One region of the Paenibacillus sp. 276b genome, then DNA from elsewhere that is predicted to be linked to it. Evidence: riboswitches for the same ligand, from Rfam matches in the RefSeq annotation. Region 1 holds a riboswitch; the other holds the start of a gene.
What was found. A riboswitch is a leader RNA that binds a small molecule or an ion and turns the genes downstream of it on or off. The one in region 1 is predicted to bind glycine.
Positions count from the first base shown of each region.

Region 2: linked by a shared signal. The riboswitch ahead of gcvT (glycine cleavage system aminomethyltransferase GcvT) and the one ahead of sdaAB (L-serine ammonia-lyase, iron-sulfur-dependent subunit beta) in region 1 are both predicted to bind glycine.

Region 1 covers NZ_FNRR01000005.1:149,179-156,612, forward strand. Annotated here, with positions in the region: gene BLV50_RS22890 (phosphotransferase enzyme family protein) at 1-499, shown strand, start outside; gene BLV50_RS22895 (MFS transporter) at 529-1,806, shown strand; glycine riboswitch at 2,144-2,267, shown strand; gene sdaAB (L-serine ammonia-lyase, iron-sulfur-dependent subunit beta) at 2,525-3,214, shown strand; gene sdaAA (L-serine ammonia-lyase, iron-sulfur-dependent, subunit alpha) at 3,204-4,148, shown strand; gene BLV50_RS22910 (YhgE/Pip domain-containing protein) at 4,405-5,622, shown strand; gene BLV50_RS22915 (PadR family transcriptional regulator) at 5,741-6,253, shown strand; gene BLV50_RS22920 (alpha-glycosidase) at 6,401-7,434, opposite strand, start outside.
Region 2 covers NZ_FNRR01000004.1:91,551-98,984, forward strand. Annotated here, with positions in the region: gene gcvPB (aminomethyl-transferring glycine dehydrogenase subunit GcvPB) at 1-1,399, opposite strand, end outside; gene gcvPA (aminomethyl-transferring glycine dehydrogenase subunit GcvPA) at 1,495-2,850, opposite strand; gene gcvT (glycine cleavage system aminomethyltransferase GcvT) at 2,847-3,983, opposite strand; glycine riboswitch at 4,285-4,407, opposite strand; gene gcvH (glycine cleavage system protein GcvH) at 4,755-5,144, shown strand; gene BLV50_RS19655 (PTS mannitol transporter subunit IIBC) at 5,708-7,174, shown strand; gene BLV50_RS19660 (BglG family transcription antiterminator) at 7,174-7,434, shown strand, end outside.

The sequences.
Region 1 (7,434 bases):
TCTGGTCATGCTGGAGCAATTGGAGGAAGGCGTTAGACGTGGCATCTTTACTCCTGAAGATTTTGATCTGATTCGCAAGACGTTTGAGAACATTAACAGGCAAGTCGAAGCGTATCCGCACAATGCCGAAACATGGGGAGTGATTCACGGGGACATCACCCGCGGCAATCTGCTAGTGACGGATCTGGGCATTTCGATGATTGATTTTTGTTTATACGGTTATGGCTACTATCTCTTTGATGCCGGAGGTGCGGCTACGATTTTCAATCGGGAGGAACGGGATGTCTTCCTATCGGGATATACGGAGCAGACAGGACCACTGACGAAGCGTGATATTCGGTTAATGGAAGGATTCATGCTGATCTTTACGTTCGGCTATTTTGCATTTCAGATGGAGAATGAGTCCAGGTACGAATGGATGAAAGAGCGAATGCCTCTTATATGCAGCAAATTTTGCAAACCATATGTACAGAACGAGAGTATTTTCTATGAGTTATAATTTGTGATTTCTAGTGGGTGGGTAGCGCTATGAAGAACATTCGTGCAAAGAGAGTTGCATCGAAGGGGCAGTCTGGTGGCTGGAAGCATGCCGGATTGCTGCTTAGCGGAGTGGGCATATCCAATCTAGGTGATTTCATATATATTGTGGCGATTAACCTGATGGTATTGAATATGACACAGTCTCCAGCGGCAGTCGCAGGGTTGTGGATTATCTCGCCGATTGCTTCGGTGTGCACTAAGTTTTGGTCAGGCAGCCTGATTGATCGTTATGATCAGCGACAGCTGATGATTGGTGCTGATATGCTACGGGCATTGTTGGTGGCGGCGCTCCCACTGATGTCCAGCCTATGGATGATGTACGCAGTGATGTTTCTGATCAGCATGTCTTCATCTATATTTGTCCCTTCCTCTCAGGTATACATTACCCGATTGGTACCTGCTGAACGGCGCAAGCGCTTCAATTCCCTACAAGCCCTGATCAGCTCAGGGGCATTCATTACCGGCCCAGCAGTTGCAGGAGTGATGCTAATTTATTTATCTCCGGCGGCAGCCATTTATGCCAATGCGGTTTCCTTTGCTGCTTCTGCGTTGATTCTAATGTTTCTTCCCAAACTGGGCATTGGAGAACAGAATATAGGGACGGGAAGCAGACTGACACCTCGGATGATTGTCCAGGATTGGAGAGCTGTACTGAGCTTCAGCCGAAAGTCGGGCTACGTGGTCGGTATATATGCCCTGTTCCAGATTATTCTGATGGTCGGCATGTCGCTGGATGCTCAGGAAGTGGTGTTTATCCGTCAGGTGATGAACCTGCCTGAATCACAGTACGGAGCATTAATGAGTATCACCGGAATCGGTTATTTGGCAGGTTCCATGCTGGTTTGGATGTTCGCCAAACATTTGCCGATCCGTCACATGATGGGTGGCGGTGTACTTCTGGTCGCGCTGGGTTATTTTCTGTTCTCCCGTTCATTCTCGTTTGAGCTGGCGGCGGTTGCCTTTATTCTGCTCGGTCTGTGCTCCGCACTGGCGAATACGGGCCTGGTTACCTTTTATCAAAATAATATCCCTGTCGATCTGATGGGGCGAATGAGCAGTGTACTTGGACTAGTGTTAAGTATGCTACAGGTGGCTTCCATTTTGATTGCAGGCGTAGTGGCAGAGCAGTTGTCACTTCGTATGGTATATACAGTTGTATCCGGGGTTATGCTGCTGGCTGCGTTGGGATTGTGGGTGACGAGTATGCTTCCTTCCCGAAGCAGGTATTACGATGAACCATCGAAGCCCAAGGCGATGGTGGGGTGACAGGCAGAAATACGGCAATTCTAGTACAGAATAAAGGTTGCCTGAATACCCAAACCGTTCTGTGGAACATAACATAAATAGTATTAAACACTGATAGTCACTAATAGAAAATGAACAATGTATACGCTTTCGAGATGAAACGCATTAACACATTCATGTGATGAAAGTTTACAGTTTATTCGGTTATCTTGTGTATAAAATGGTAAAAAGCAAATATTCGCAAAGAAATCGTTAAGTTTGTTGACACTGATCTTCCGGTCGATTAATCTTAATGAGAAAGTATTAAAAACTTCAATTATCGTTCTGGTACAAGATCAGAATGGTTCCATACAGCGAATGATAGCGAGCGGGAGAGACCTGAGCTTGTCGAGTAAAATGGCAGCTGTCGGGCACCGAAGGAGCAAGCTGCTACGCACCCGGCGCAGCAGTTAATCTCTCAGGTAAATGTACCATCGTTGGACGCAACTCTGGAGAGTGCGCGAACTGCGCCACCCAAGGGGTATATGGTCAAGCAGCACGGTGTGCAGGGTGACTTCACCTGTGAATACAGGAATGCATCGATCCGCCGCGCTGCTTATCATGAAACTCTCAGGTATCGAGGACAGAGAGAGGGCCTAGGGCCTTCTTCTGTCCTTTTCTCATGTCATCATTCAGTAATAAAGGAACATTATGGGTGTACGTCTGGATGAAAATGACGATTATAAATGGAGGGTTTGCGATGCGTTTTAAAGACGTTTTTTCAATTATTGGTCCGTCCATGACAGGTCCATCAAGTTCACATACGGCTGGAGCGGCAAGATTGGGGCGAATTGCCCGTCAGTGGCTGGGATGCACGCCTGAACGCGCTCGATTAACACTGTATGGCTCGTTCGCCGATACGTATCAGGGGCATGGTACGGATCTTGCGTTAATCGGTGGCCTGCTTGATTATGTGACTGATGATCCACGTATACCGGATGCAGAACAATATGCAGAGGAAGCGGGTATGGAGGTAGAGTTTTTTACAAGCGGCCTGCCTGCTCCTCATCCGAATACGGTCAAGATTGAACTGTGGCATGGAGACCGTCAATGCTCACTAATTGGTGCTTCCATTGGCGGAGGTAGTGTATCGGTGCATGCATTGAATGATTTTCGTGTACAGATCAGCGGAGAGTTTCCCACACTTGTACTGCGCCATTCGGACAAAGCAGGAGTGCTCGCTTCCGTAACCTCCACCATCAGTTCGTCCGGGGTGAACATCGGGTACATGCAAGTGGATCGGAAAGCCCGGGATGGTGAAGCATTAACAGCGATGGAGATGGATGGTGTGCCGAATCCTGAGATGTTGAACCGTCTGCGGTCACTGGATCATATGCTGGACATTCGCGTGATTGATTTGAAGAGAGGGGTCGAGCCTGATGCGGTTTAAACATCTACATGAACTGAATACCATCTGTACAGCAGAATCCAAAACCATCGCCGAGCTGATGATCGAAGAGCAGGTTCAGGAGACGAATATCCCGGAAGCGGATGTTGTACGGCAGATGTCGGATTACTATCAGGTGATGAAGGAAGCTGTACACAAAGGGCTGACAGAAGATACGACATCACGCAGCGGTTTGACTGGCGGAGACGGCAAAAAAATGGCTGAGTACATTCGTAAAGGTGAGACTTGTTCTGGAGATGCTTCTGCACTGGCCATGGCGTATGCCCTTTGTGTATCGGAAGTGAATGCCTCCATGGGCCGGATCGTTGCCACACCAACAGCCGGTTCTTGCGGCATCATTCCGGGTGTGTTTATAAGCTCCCAAGAGCGTTTTGGCTGGAGTGACGAGCATCTGGTGAACGGTCTGTTCTGTGCGGGAGCGATTGGTTATGTCATTGCCAACAATTCATTTATCTCCGGTGCCGAGGGTGGCTGTCAGGCTGAAGTGGGTTCTGCCATCGGTATGGCCGCTGGAGCCATGGTGGAGCTGCGTGGAGGGACGCCGGAGCAAGTGGTTCATGCGGTTGGCCTCGCGTTAAAAAATACATTAGGCCTTATCTGCGATCCCGTCGCAGGCCTCGTGGAAATTCCGTGCATCGTGCGTAACGGACTGGGTGCCGTAACTGCGTTGGCTGCGGCCGACATGGCGCTGGCCGGGGTACGAAGTGCCATCCCGTCTGACGAAGTCATTGATGTCATGCTGGAAGTGGGCAGTGCGATGCCGAGCAGGCACCGTGAAACGGCCCAAGGTGGGCTTGCCCAAACACCGACAGGACGGAAAATGATGGAGAAGCTTGCTAAACCGAAGGCGAAGCGTGCGGAGCCTGAGATTGAAGCTGAGTCTCCTGCTGAAAATGAACCAGAAGCCAAGGCATAACATGCATGAACGTACATGAACTGAATTTAATTCGTGGAGCTTGATCATTAACGGTAATGATCTGCTCCCATTATGATAAAAAAGCCGATACGAATTCTTCCTGGTGAAGAAGCGTATCGGCTTTTTTGTTGTTCCAACAAAGAAAAATAAAAAGGTATTGACGTTTATATATCGTTTAGATATATTATTTATTGTCATATATCAACACGATATATAAGATCGAGAATAAGTTATACAAATTAAGGAGATGGATAACATGAAAAGTGTTTTTCAAACGAGTCTTCTGTTTTTGAAAAATGGAGCTACAGTAGTCGGGTTAATTACAGCCGTACTGTTCCAGGTTTTTTTTAATACCATTTGGCTTAGTGGATATGATCAGGTAAATGCACGGATGAATCAGCTTGCTGTGACCATCGTAAATGAAGATGGGGCTGCGGCTGAGCCTGTGGCAAAGTCTCTTGCAGAGGGGCTTCATTTCGCGATTAAACCTTCGGCAACTATGGAAGAAGCCAGACAGATGTTAACGGACCGGGACGTATACATGATTATCGAGATTCCATCCGGTTTCATGCAGCAGGCGGGAGACTTGTCGGGCCCGGTGGCAGTGAAGTATGTAATGAATGAATCCAACGTGGCTACCGTAAAAAGTGTGATGCAGACCGTGTCCGCACAAGTTACAGCGACGTTGAACCGTGAAGTACAGCAAAACAGCATTCGGGGAGTGCTGAATCAATCAGGTATGGCTGCCGATCAGGCGAATACGATGGCGGCGGGGTTATCTTCCCGGGTGGAGGCAGAAGTGGAACGACTGAATCCAGTTCATAACTTTGCTTTTTCTATGGTACCAATGTTGATTGTGACAGCTACGTTTACAGGTGCAATGCTGCTTGGCATGAATCTGCAAAAGGTTTCTGGTGAACTCAGTAGCAGGGCAGGGAAATGGGAACGCTTTTGGGCGCGCAATATCATCAATGTTGGTGCTGCATTTATCGTATCGCTTGTTGGAGCGGGGATGATGCATGTTATGGGAGTATCATCAGCAGATGGATGGTGGATGTTATGGCTATTTCAGTTGTTGATTACTTTATCTTTTCTATTCGTGGCGCAATTGAGCTTGCTGCTGCTTGGAAATGCTGGAGCATGGTTAAACAGTGCCTTGTTGCCTCTGCTGATGTTGTCATCAGGCGCAACCATTCCGCGCGATGTCATGCCTGACTTCTATCAACAGATAGGTCATTATCTGCCGGCAACCTACGCGGTGGAGGGTATGATGAATCTGGTACTTGGCGGAGATGGGATTAGTCATGATGTTCTGCTTCTGGTAGTGATTGGAGCGGCGACGTTGGTTTTGGGAGCGGTGTGCACATGGATTAAACGCTCAGGTCCTGCACAATCCGGCATACCTTTGGAGTCCAAGACTGCTGCGACACCTGTCGCTCTGACTGGAAACCTGCCTTCACCTGATCGTGGATAACATGGATAACGATAAGCCCCCTTTTGCCGGATAAGCCAATCCGTGAACGTCTGATGATGTTGAACGTATAAGGGAGGATGTGATACGTTAAGAGCAATTGGAAAGGAGCGGTACACCGATGAACACGCAGCATGTCATCCTCGGAATACTGCACAATCAGCCATGTTCCGGATATGAGATCAAGCAATACTTTGAACAATATTTTTCATTTTTCTTCGATGCCAGCTTTGGCACCATTTATCCCACACTTGCGAAGATGGAAAAGTCAGGGTTGTTAACCAAAGAATCCGTTAGACAAGAAGGGAAACCTGACAAAAATGTGTATACCTTAACACCGGAAGGGTCTGCGGAGTTCAATACCTATTTGATGAGTCCACTGGAAGCAGAGGTGTTCCGTTCTGATTTTCTGATGCGTCTGTATTTCGGAGAGCTGGCGGATGAAGATACTGTCGCAGGGTGGGTCCGGTCGGAGCTGAATCGTAAAGAGTTGCTGTATGCCGAGCTGCAGCGCCAGATGAAGCAATTTGGCGAACAGATCTCACCTGCACAGCGTTTGTGTATGCAAGTGGGGCTTGTGCAATATGAGGCTACCATCCGATTGCTCAAGGAACAGCTGACCGCGCCTCAGTAGCTTTCTATAGTATCCGTGTCACTAAATCAATTGACGATCCATCCATAACGCAGAAAGCGCTCTACAGATCAGTAACAGGTCTGTGAGCGCTTATCCGGCGTTGCTTTCACTGCGTTGGAATTGCAAGGATACAACAATATGAAGAAGTTACGCGATATCTGTACTTAGTACAGCATATCCATATGCTGGCAGCTCAACGGCCAGAATTCCCTCTTCCTTGGCTGTACGATAATTCTCGCCAAATAACTCCGTCCATTCCCCGGCACCCGCTTCGAGCTCCACGATAGCTGTTTCTTCCGAACGATTGAAAAGGATCAGAATGCGCTCCTCCTCATCCTGTCGTTCCATCACAAGCTGGCTTCCGCCTTCACGGGCCTGCAGGAATCGAATGCTGCCTTCTGCACGCAGGGCAGGATGGGCATGGCGAAGTGCGATTAGCTTCTGATAAAAGGTGAACAGCTCGCGATCCTGCTTCGTCTCATCCCACTCCATACATTTCCGACAGCCGGGATCATGATCGCCGTCCAGCCCAATCTCATCCCCGTAATAGATGCACGGGGCACCCATATAGCTGAATTGGAACAACGCGGCCAGTTTCATCTTCCGCTGGTCACCCTCACATAAGGTGAGCAGCCGTGGTGTATCGTGGCTATCAAGCAGATTGAACGCCACTTCGCTGGCTTGCAGCGCATAGCGGGACAGTTGTCGACCGATCGAGTTCGCGAACTGTTCGGCGTGCATGGCATCTTTTACAAAAAAACGATTTACGGCTTCCGTAAATGGATAGTTCATAGAGGCATCGAACTGATCACCTTGCAGCCAGGAGGAGGACTCATTCCATACCTCACCCAGGATATAGGCATCCGGATTCGCAGCCTTCACTACACGGCGGAAGTCGCGCCAGAACGCATTATCCACTTCATCCGCGACATCCAGCCGCCAGCCGTCGGTGCCCACTTCCTTGATCCAGTATTCGGCGACCTCCAGCAAATACGCCTTCACCTCGGGATTTTCCGTGTTAAGCTTCGGCATGTGGGCTTCGAATCCGAATGTTTCATACGTAGGAATGCCATCCTTCACGTCCAGCGGGAATTCATGCACATGGAACCAGTCCTTATATTTGGACTTCTCCCCGTTCTTCTGCACATCCACAAACGGCGCAAAAGTCTTCCCAGAATGAT
Region 2 (7,434 bases), on a different contig from region 1:
CCAGTTCAGGCGTTTCTTCTGCTTCCTTGGCAATGCGAATCATCGTATCGACAAACCCATCAAGGGTTTCTTTGCTCTCGGTTTCGGTTGGTTCGATCATGATGCACTCCTCGACGTTCAGCGGGAAGTACACGGTTGGCGGGTGATACCCAAAATCAAGCAATCGTTTGGCAACATCCAGTGTACGTACACCATACTGTTTCAACCCCCGGCCAGACATAACGAATTCATGTTTGCACACGCCTGGATACGGAATCTCGTAGTAAGGTGCGAGACGGGCCATCATGTAGTTGGCGTTGAGCACCGCACATTCAGATACCCGGCGTAAGCCTTCAGGTCCATAAGTACGAATGTAGGCATAGGCGCGGACCAGAATACCGAAGTTACCATAGTAAGCTTTGACCCGGCCAATGGATTGATCACCTTCGCGATCCAATGCATATATACCCTCATCATTCTTGATGACCATCGGTTTCGGAAGAAATGGAATCAAGCGGCTCTTCACACCAACCGGGCCGGCACCAGGTCCACCTCCGCCGTGCGGAGTACTCATCGTTTTATGCAAATTCAGATGCACCACGTCGAAGCCCATATCGCCAGGTCGGGTGATGCCCATAATGGCATTGGAGTTGGCTCCATCGTAGTACAGCAAGCCACCTGCCTGATGCACAATGGAGGCAATCTCCTGAATGTCTTTTTCAAAGAGTCCGAGTGTGTTCGGGTTAGTCAGCATGAGCGCTGCGGTGTCCGAACCAACAGCTGCGCGAAGTGCGTCCAGATCTACCAGACCGTCTGCGCGGGAAGGAATCGTTACCGTTTCGAAACCTGCTACGGTTGCACTTGCCGGGTTGGTCCCATGAGAAGAATCGGGTACGATGACTTTCGTACGCCGTTCACCACGACCTTCGTGGTAAGCACGGATCATCATGAGCCCGGTCCATTCGCCATGTGCACCAGCGGCCGGTTGCAGCGTAACGGCGTCCATCCCGGTAAGTCCGGCAAGGTCATTTTGCAACGTGTAGAGCAGTTCAAGTGCACCTTGAATGCTGGATTCATGCTGATATGGATGAATTTTGGCGAACCCGTTGTAACGGGCCACATCCTCATTAATCTTCGGATTATATTTCATCGTACAAGAGCCCAGCGGATAGAATCCGTTATCTATCCCGAAATTACGACGAGACAGGGCAGTGTAATGGCGAATGACGTCAACTTCAAAAACCTCAGGCAATGCTGCTGCTTCCGACCGAAGCATTTCCCGGGGAATCAGGGAATCCACAGCTTGACGGGGAACGTCGCATTCAGGCAACGAATAAGCGACCCGACCCGGACTGCTGAGTTCAAAAATCAACGATTGCTCCGGTGCTGGAGAGGCAGCCTGGTTAGTGTCTGTTGTGATAGTTTCAGGTTGGCCCGAAGTGGAGATAGAGGTTACCGTTTCCGATTGTCCTTGTGCTGATGTCGTCGTAGTTGTCTTTGTTGTCGTTTCCTGAGTCACAGCGATCCCTCCAATACACGTGCGAATTCGTCGATCTCTTCCTTGCTGCGTCGTTCAGTAACCGCAATCAGCATATGTCCAGCGAGCTCGGGATAATCACGGCCAAGTTCATACCCGCCAATGAAACCCACATCGAGCAATTTCAGTTGCAGCGGTTCCACATTTGTTCCTTCAGGCAGTTGGATAACAAACTCATTGAACGTAGGTGCGGTAAACGTAAGAGAGACGTCTGGAATTGCGGTAAGCGTGTTAAGGGCATAATGGCTCTTTTGCAAATTCAAATCAGCAACGTCGATCATGCCTTGTTTACCCATAATGGACATATATACAGAGGCGCTCAGCGCGAGCAACGCCTGGTTGGAACAGATGTTGGACGTCGCCTTTTCACGGCGGATATGCTGTTCCCGTGCTTGCAGCGTGAGTACAAAACCACGCTTGCCATTGCGGTCCGTTGTCTGGCCTACAATTCGGCCAGGAATTCGGCGCATATGAGCCTGGGATACGGCGAAGTATCCGCATGTTGGGCCGCCGAGTGAAGCGGCGATGCCAAGGGGCTGCGCGTCGCCAACGACGATGTCAGCACCCAGCTTGCCTGGGGCTTCCAGCAGACCCAGCGATAGCGGGTTGGCGCTGACCACGAGCAGGCTCTTGTGCGCATGCGCAAGGTCTGCGGCCTGTTTTACATTTTCCACGGCGCCGAAGAAGTTCGGGCTTTGAATCATGACGGCTGCGGTGTCATCGGACACGGCGGCTTGCAGGGCATCCCAGTCTGTTACACCATTTTGATATCCAATCTCAACAATCTCCAGATTGAGGCCGTGAGCATAAGCTTGCAATACCTGACGGGATTCGGGGTGCACGGTACGTGACACAATCAGCTGTTTGCGGCGGGTTGCCGCTGCGGCCAGATTGCCTGCTTCCGCAAATGCAGTTGCACCATCGTACATGCTGGCATTGGCTACAGCCATGCCTGTCAACTCACAGATGTAGGATTGAAACTCGAAAATCGCCTGCAATTCTCCTTGGCTGATCTCGGGTTGATAGGGTGTATAGGCTGTATAGAACTCGGAACGGGAAATGACATGATTAATGACGGAGGGAACGTGGTGATCATAAATGCCTGCACCCAGGAAACTGGCGTGTGTCTCGAAGTTGGCATTCGCTGCCGCTTGCTTCGACATATGACGTGTCAGTGCGTATTCATCCAGTTTGGAGGAAACAGGCAGTTCGCCCTGATAGCGAATCTCCTGTGGAATGTCATGGAACAGATCCTCAATCGTTTCCACGCCGATGGTTGCCAGCATGGCACTCTGATCCTGCTCGGTCATGGGAATGTAGCGATGCTTGCTCATGCTTGATCAGCTCCTTGAGTAGGTGTCTTTGGCGCACGTGTCCGTTTATGAAAAGGGGTCTTCACGACCTCGGCTTTCAGTTTCTTGCCACGAATCTCAATCTCCAGCGGGGTACCCAGTGCAGCATATTTGCTGTCAATCAAGGCCAGCCCCAGATTACGTTTTAACGTAGGCGACTGGGTGCCTGTGGTTACTTCACCAATCTGTACGCCTTCGGCGTAAATGGGATAATGAGGGCGAGGGATGCCGCGCTCCAGCACTTCGATGCCGACCAGCTTTCGGGCAGGCCCATCATTTTTTTGCTGCAACAAGGCTTCATGTCCGATAAACGGTCCTGCATTTAGCTTCACAAACATACCTACACCAGCCTCCAGCGGTGAGATGGTTGCAGACAATTCCTGTCCATACAGGGGCAGCTTGGCTTCAAAGCGCAGCGTATCCCTGGCACCCAGTCCTGTCGGAACGAGTCCGTGACCTTCTCCCGCTTGCATCAATCCGTTCCAGACCTCAGCAGCTTGTTCCGCGGGAACGTAGAGCTCAAAGCCATCTTCACCCGTATATCCGGTGCGGGATAACAGCAATGAAACGCCACATACCTTCGCATTTGCCACAAAGCGGAAAGGCTCAATCGAAGACACATCGGTGTCTGTCACCGCTCTGAGAATATCCACTGCCAGCGGACCCTGCAGAGCAAGCAGCGCCGTTTGATCCGAATCATTGGTCATCGTTACGCCTGGCGTCATGTGCTGTTGCAGCCATGCCCAGTCCTTGTCGATGTTGGAGGCGTTAACCACCAGCATATAATGCTGGTCTTTCAGTTTATAGATCAGCAGATCATCGACCACGCCGCCATCCGGATAACACATTAGCGTGTATTGGGCCTGCCCGGGAACGAGTGTTGTTACATCATTAGTGGTCATGTGCTGTAAAAAAGCTTCTGCGTGTTCACCTTGTACGGTGAATTCGCCCATGTGGGATACATCAAATAATCCAGCACGTTCTCGCACCGCTTCGTGCTCTTTCTGAATTCCACTGAATTGTACCGGGAGCTCCCAGCCACCAAAATCAATGCATCGTACGCCTTCATACTGCTGATAGAGTGGAAAGAGTGGGGTTCTAAGCAAATCGGACATCCAATCACCTCGTCATGGGCCGTCAACCGGCCGAGTGTATAACCGTGGATCAATGAATCTGGCATCATATTTTATTATAAAAGTAAGGTAAGGACGCTATAGGCAGCGCCGCTCTATAACCTGTTTTCGTTTTTTTGGGAAAAAGGAAAAGGACAGGCCAAAGAATCGGCATGCCAGAAGCACGCTGTATTCTTAGGCTCTGTCCTTGGTACCTGAGAGTTACCCCACCGCATGATGCAGCAGGTTTCCCCTTGGGTGATCATAACGCCCATACAGGGCGATTAGATGCTCTCCAGAGTTGCGTCCCGTAAAAGTCCTTTTGCCTGAGAGATTCACCTCCGCTTGTCGGTGGCTTACTCCTTCGGCGTTACCGCATGTACACCCTGATTCGGGTGTCAAGGGTAATCTCTCCCTTTACATTCATCCGCGGGTATTGCATAGACTAATTAAACACATTTACTACTCTCATTAAAGCCTGAATCGTCTATTGATGTCAAGAACGATATCATAGATATGAACAAAAAATCCGAATGAAATTTTTAATTAACATTATAATGTACGTCTATTTATAAAGAGTGCGCTTACTTTTCTAATATTCACCATTATATGTAGGGAGGGTCCATTTGAGTTACAGGCATATAAGGAAGAAAAACAAATAAATTGTGAGGTATCTTGACATTTGAATCGAAAATATCATACGCTATGTTCTGGGAAAAAGGTTAAGGTCAAAGAAACGCATGCACTCATTAATGAAAAGCGAGGCGGATATCGATGAGCGAATTGAAAAGTGATTTCCTGTACAGTGAAGAGCACGAATGGGTGCAGACCGTAGGGGAGGATACCGTACGTATTGGCATTACCGAGTTCGCGCAGCATCAGCTGGGTGACATTGTGTTTGTAGAATTGCCTGACCTTGAATCGGATGTAAAAGCGGAAGACGGCATTGGAACGATTGAATCCGTCAAAACCGTTTCGGATTTGTTTTCTCCTGTCAGTGGAACGATTATTGCTGTGAATGATGCATTGCAGGATTCCCCGGAGCTGGTTAACAACTCCCCATATGAGGAAGGCTGGATGATCGAGATTCGTGTTGAGGGCGACCTCACAGCAGCACTTTCCACATTGATGAACGCGGATGCGTATCGTAAACATACGGAATAATATTAAGGTACAAATTTCCGCTAGATACGGAGTTTCAGCTTGATGGAAAAGTCCTTTAACGTAATAAAATGAATCGATTAATTATAGATCCGGATGGTGATACAGCTCATTCGGAGAATACTTAGGCGCAATTGCCTCACCTGGGACAGGGTGAGGTAATTGCGCTTTTTTCGTTGTTAACAGACGAATGGGATGGAATGAATATCAATTAACGTGTTTCATCATTATTTCTAATTGAGATAGAAACAGCTCGTTCAAATAGAATAAATTTACAATTTCATTTGTCATTAAAATGGGGCATTTCGTGGGTATGATACATGAAAGGGAATAACAGGTTCCATTCCATATACAAGGTTCAAACATGGGACAATCCTTTAAATTTAAATCTTGTCATCAACGTTCATGACGGAAGTAGGTTTTCATTTCGTTGTAGAAGATACCGTTTTCATTTACGATATGGTTGTAAATTAAGATTTATTGAAGATTTGTACCTTTGTTCGTCTGGATCATCGTTGTCAAAATTCAGTGGAATTAAGGTTTAATATGTTGAGGGGGTTTTCAATATGAGTTCAGTGGACGCAAAGTCCGAAAAAAGCGGAGGAATACGGGTCGGCGTTCAGAAGTTTGGACGTTTCCTGAGTGGTATGGTTATGCCGAACATGGGTGCATTTATCGCCTGGGGTTTGATTACGGCATTGTTCATTCCAAAAGGATGGTTCCCTAACGCAGATTTTGCATTGCTGGTTGATCCAATGATCAAATATTTGCTGCCTTTGCTTATCGGTTACACAGGCGGTACCATGGTACACGGCCAACGTGGTGGTGTAGTCGGTGCAATAATGACCATCGGGGTTATTGTCGGCAGTGACATTCCAATGTTCCTTGGCGCTATGATTGCCGGACCATTGGGAGCTTGGGTCATTAAGAAATTTGACAAAGCTGTCGATGGCAAAATTAAATCAGGGTTTGAGATGCTGGTTAACAACTTCTCCGCTGGTATTATTGGTGGGATTTTGGCCCTTCTAGCCCTTAAAGGCATCGGGCCTTTCGTTGAAGCGATTAGCAAGGTGTTATCGGCTGGGGTAGAAGCTTTGATGAATGCTGGTCTTCTCCCGCTGGTCAACCTGATCATTGAGCCAGGAAAAGTATTATTCCTGAACAATGCCATCAACCATGGGATTCTGACACCGATTGGTACGGATCAAGCAAGAGAACTGGGGCAATCCGTATTATTCATGCTTGAATCCAACCCAGGACCTGGACTCGGCATTTTGCTGGCATACTGCTTCTTCGGTCGCGGATCAGCCAAATCTTCCGCTCCAGGTGCTGTAATCATTCATTTCTTTGGCGGGATTCACGAGATTTATTTCCCTTACATTCTGATGAGACCGATACTGATTCTGGCTGCGATGGCTGGTGGTGTGGCGGGTACATTGACCTTCATGCTGACAGGAGCTGGTTTGGTATCTGCACCGTCACCGGGAAGTATCATTGCCTACTCATTGTTAACGCCTAAGGGTGGATATCTTGGCATGTTTGCCGGGGTAGCCGTAGCTGCGGTCATCTCCTTCCTCGTGGCATCCATACTGCTCAAAACAGGTAAACAGAAGGATGACGAAGATCTGGATAGTGCTTCCAACCGCATGAAAGATATGAAAAATCAGGGCAAAACGGGTAACCTCACCGTTGATAAAGACAATCGTGAAGCTGACCGTGCAGCCGATATTGCTTCTTCGGCAGTAAAAACGGATATCAATAAAATTGTATTCTCCTGTGATGCAGGTATGGGTTCGAGTGCCATGGGTGCCTCGATTCTGCGGAAGAAAATGAAGGCAGCCGGTGTGGATGTCGCTGTAACCAACACGGCGATCAGTGAGATTCCACAAGATGCCGACATCGTCATCACACAGAAAACATTGACTGACCGGGCCAAATCCGTGGCTCCAAATGCAGAGCATATTTCCATCGATAACTTCCTGAAGAGTCCTGAATATGAGGCACTGGTGGAGCGCCTCAAATCCGACTCCTGATGAGTAATATTACAAGGAGACAGCGTGAGATCGTGGAGTTCCTGCTGGAGCATCCTCATGAGGTAACTGCTGGCGATATAGCTGTTGTGGTCAAAGTAAGCACTCGTACCGTACATCGAGAGTTGCAGATGATTGAACAATGGCTTGAGCCCCTTGGCATGAGATTGGAAAAAAAATCGGGAACCGGGGTTCGAATTGATCCCGGTTCCGATGATTTGGCCGTATTGCGTCAACAACTTGAGCTTAACGAATATGTGGAG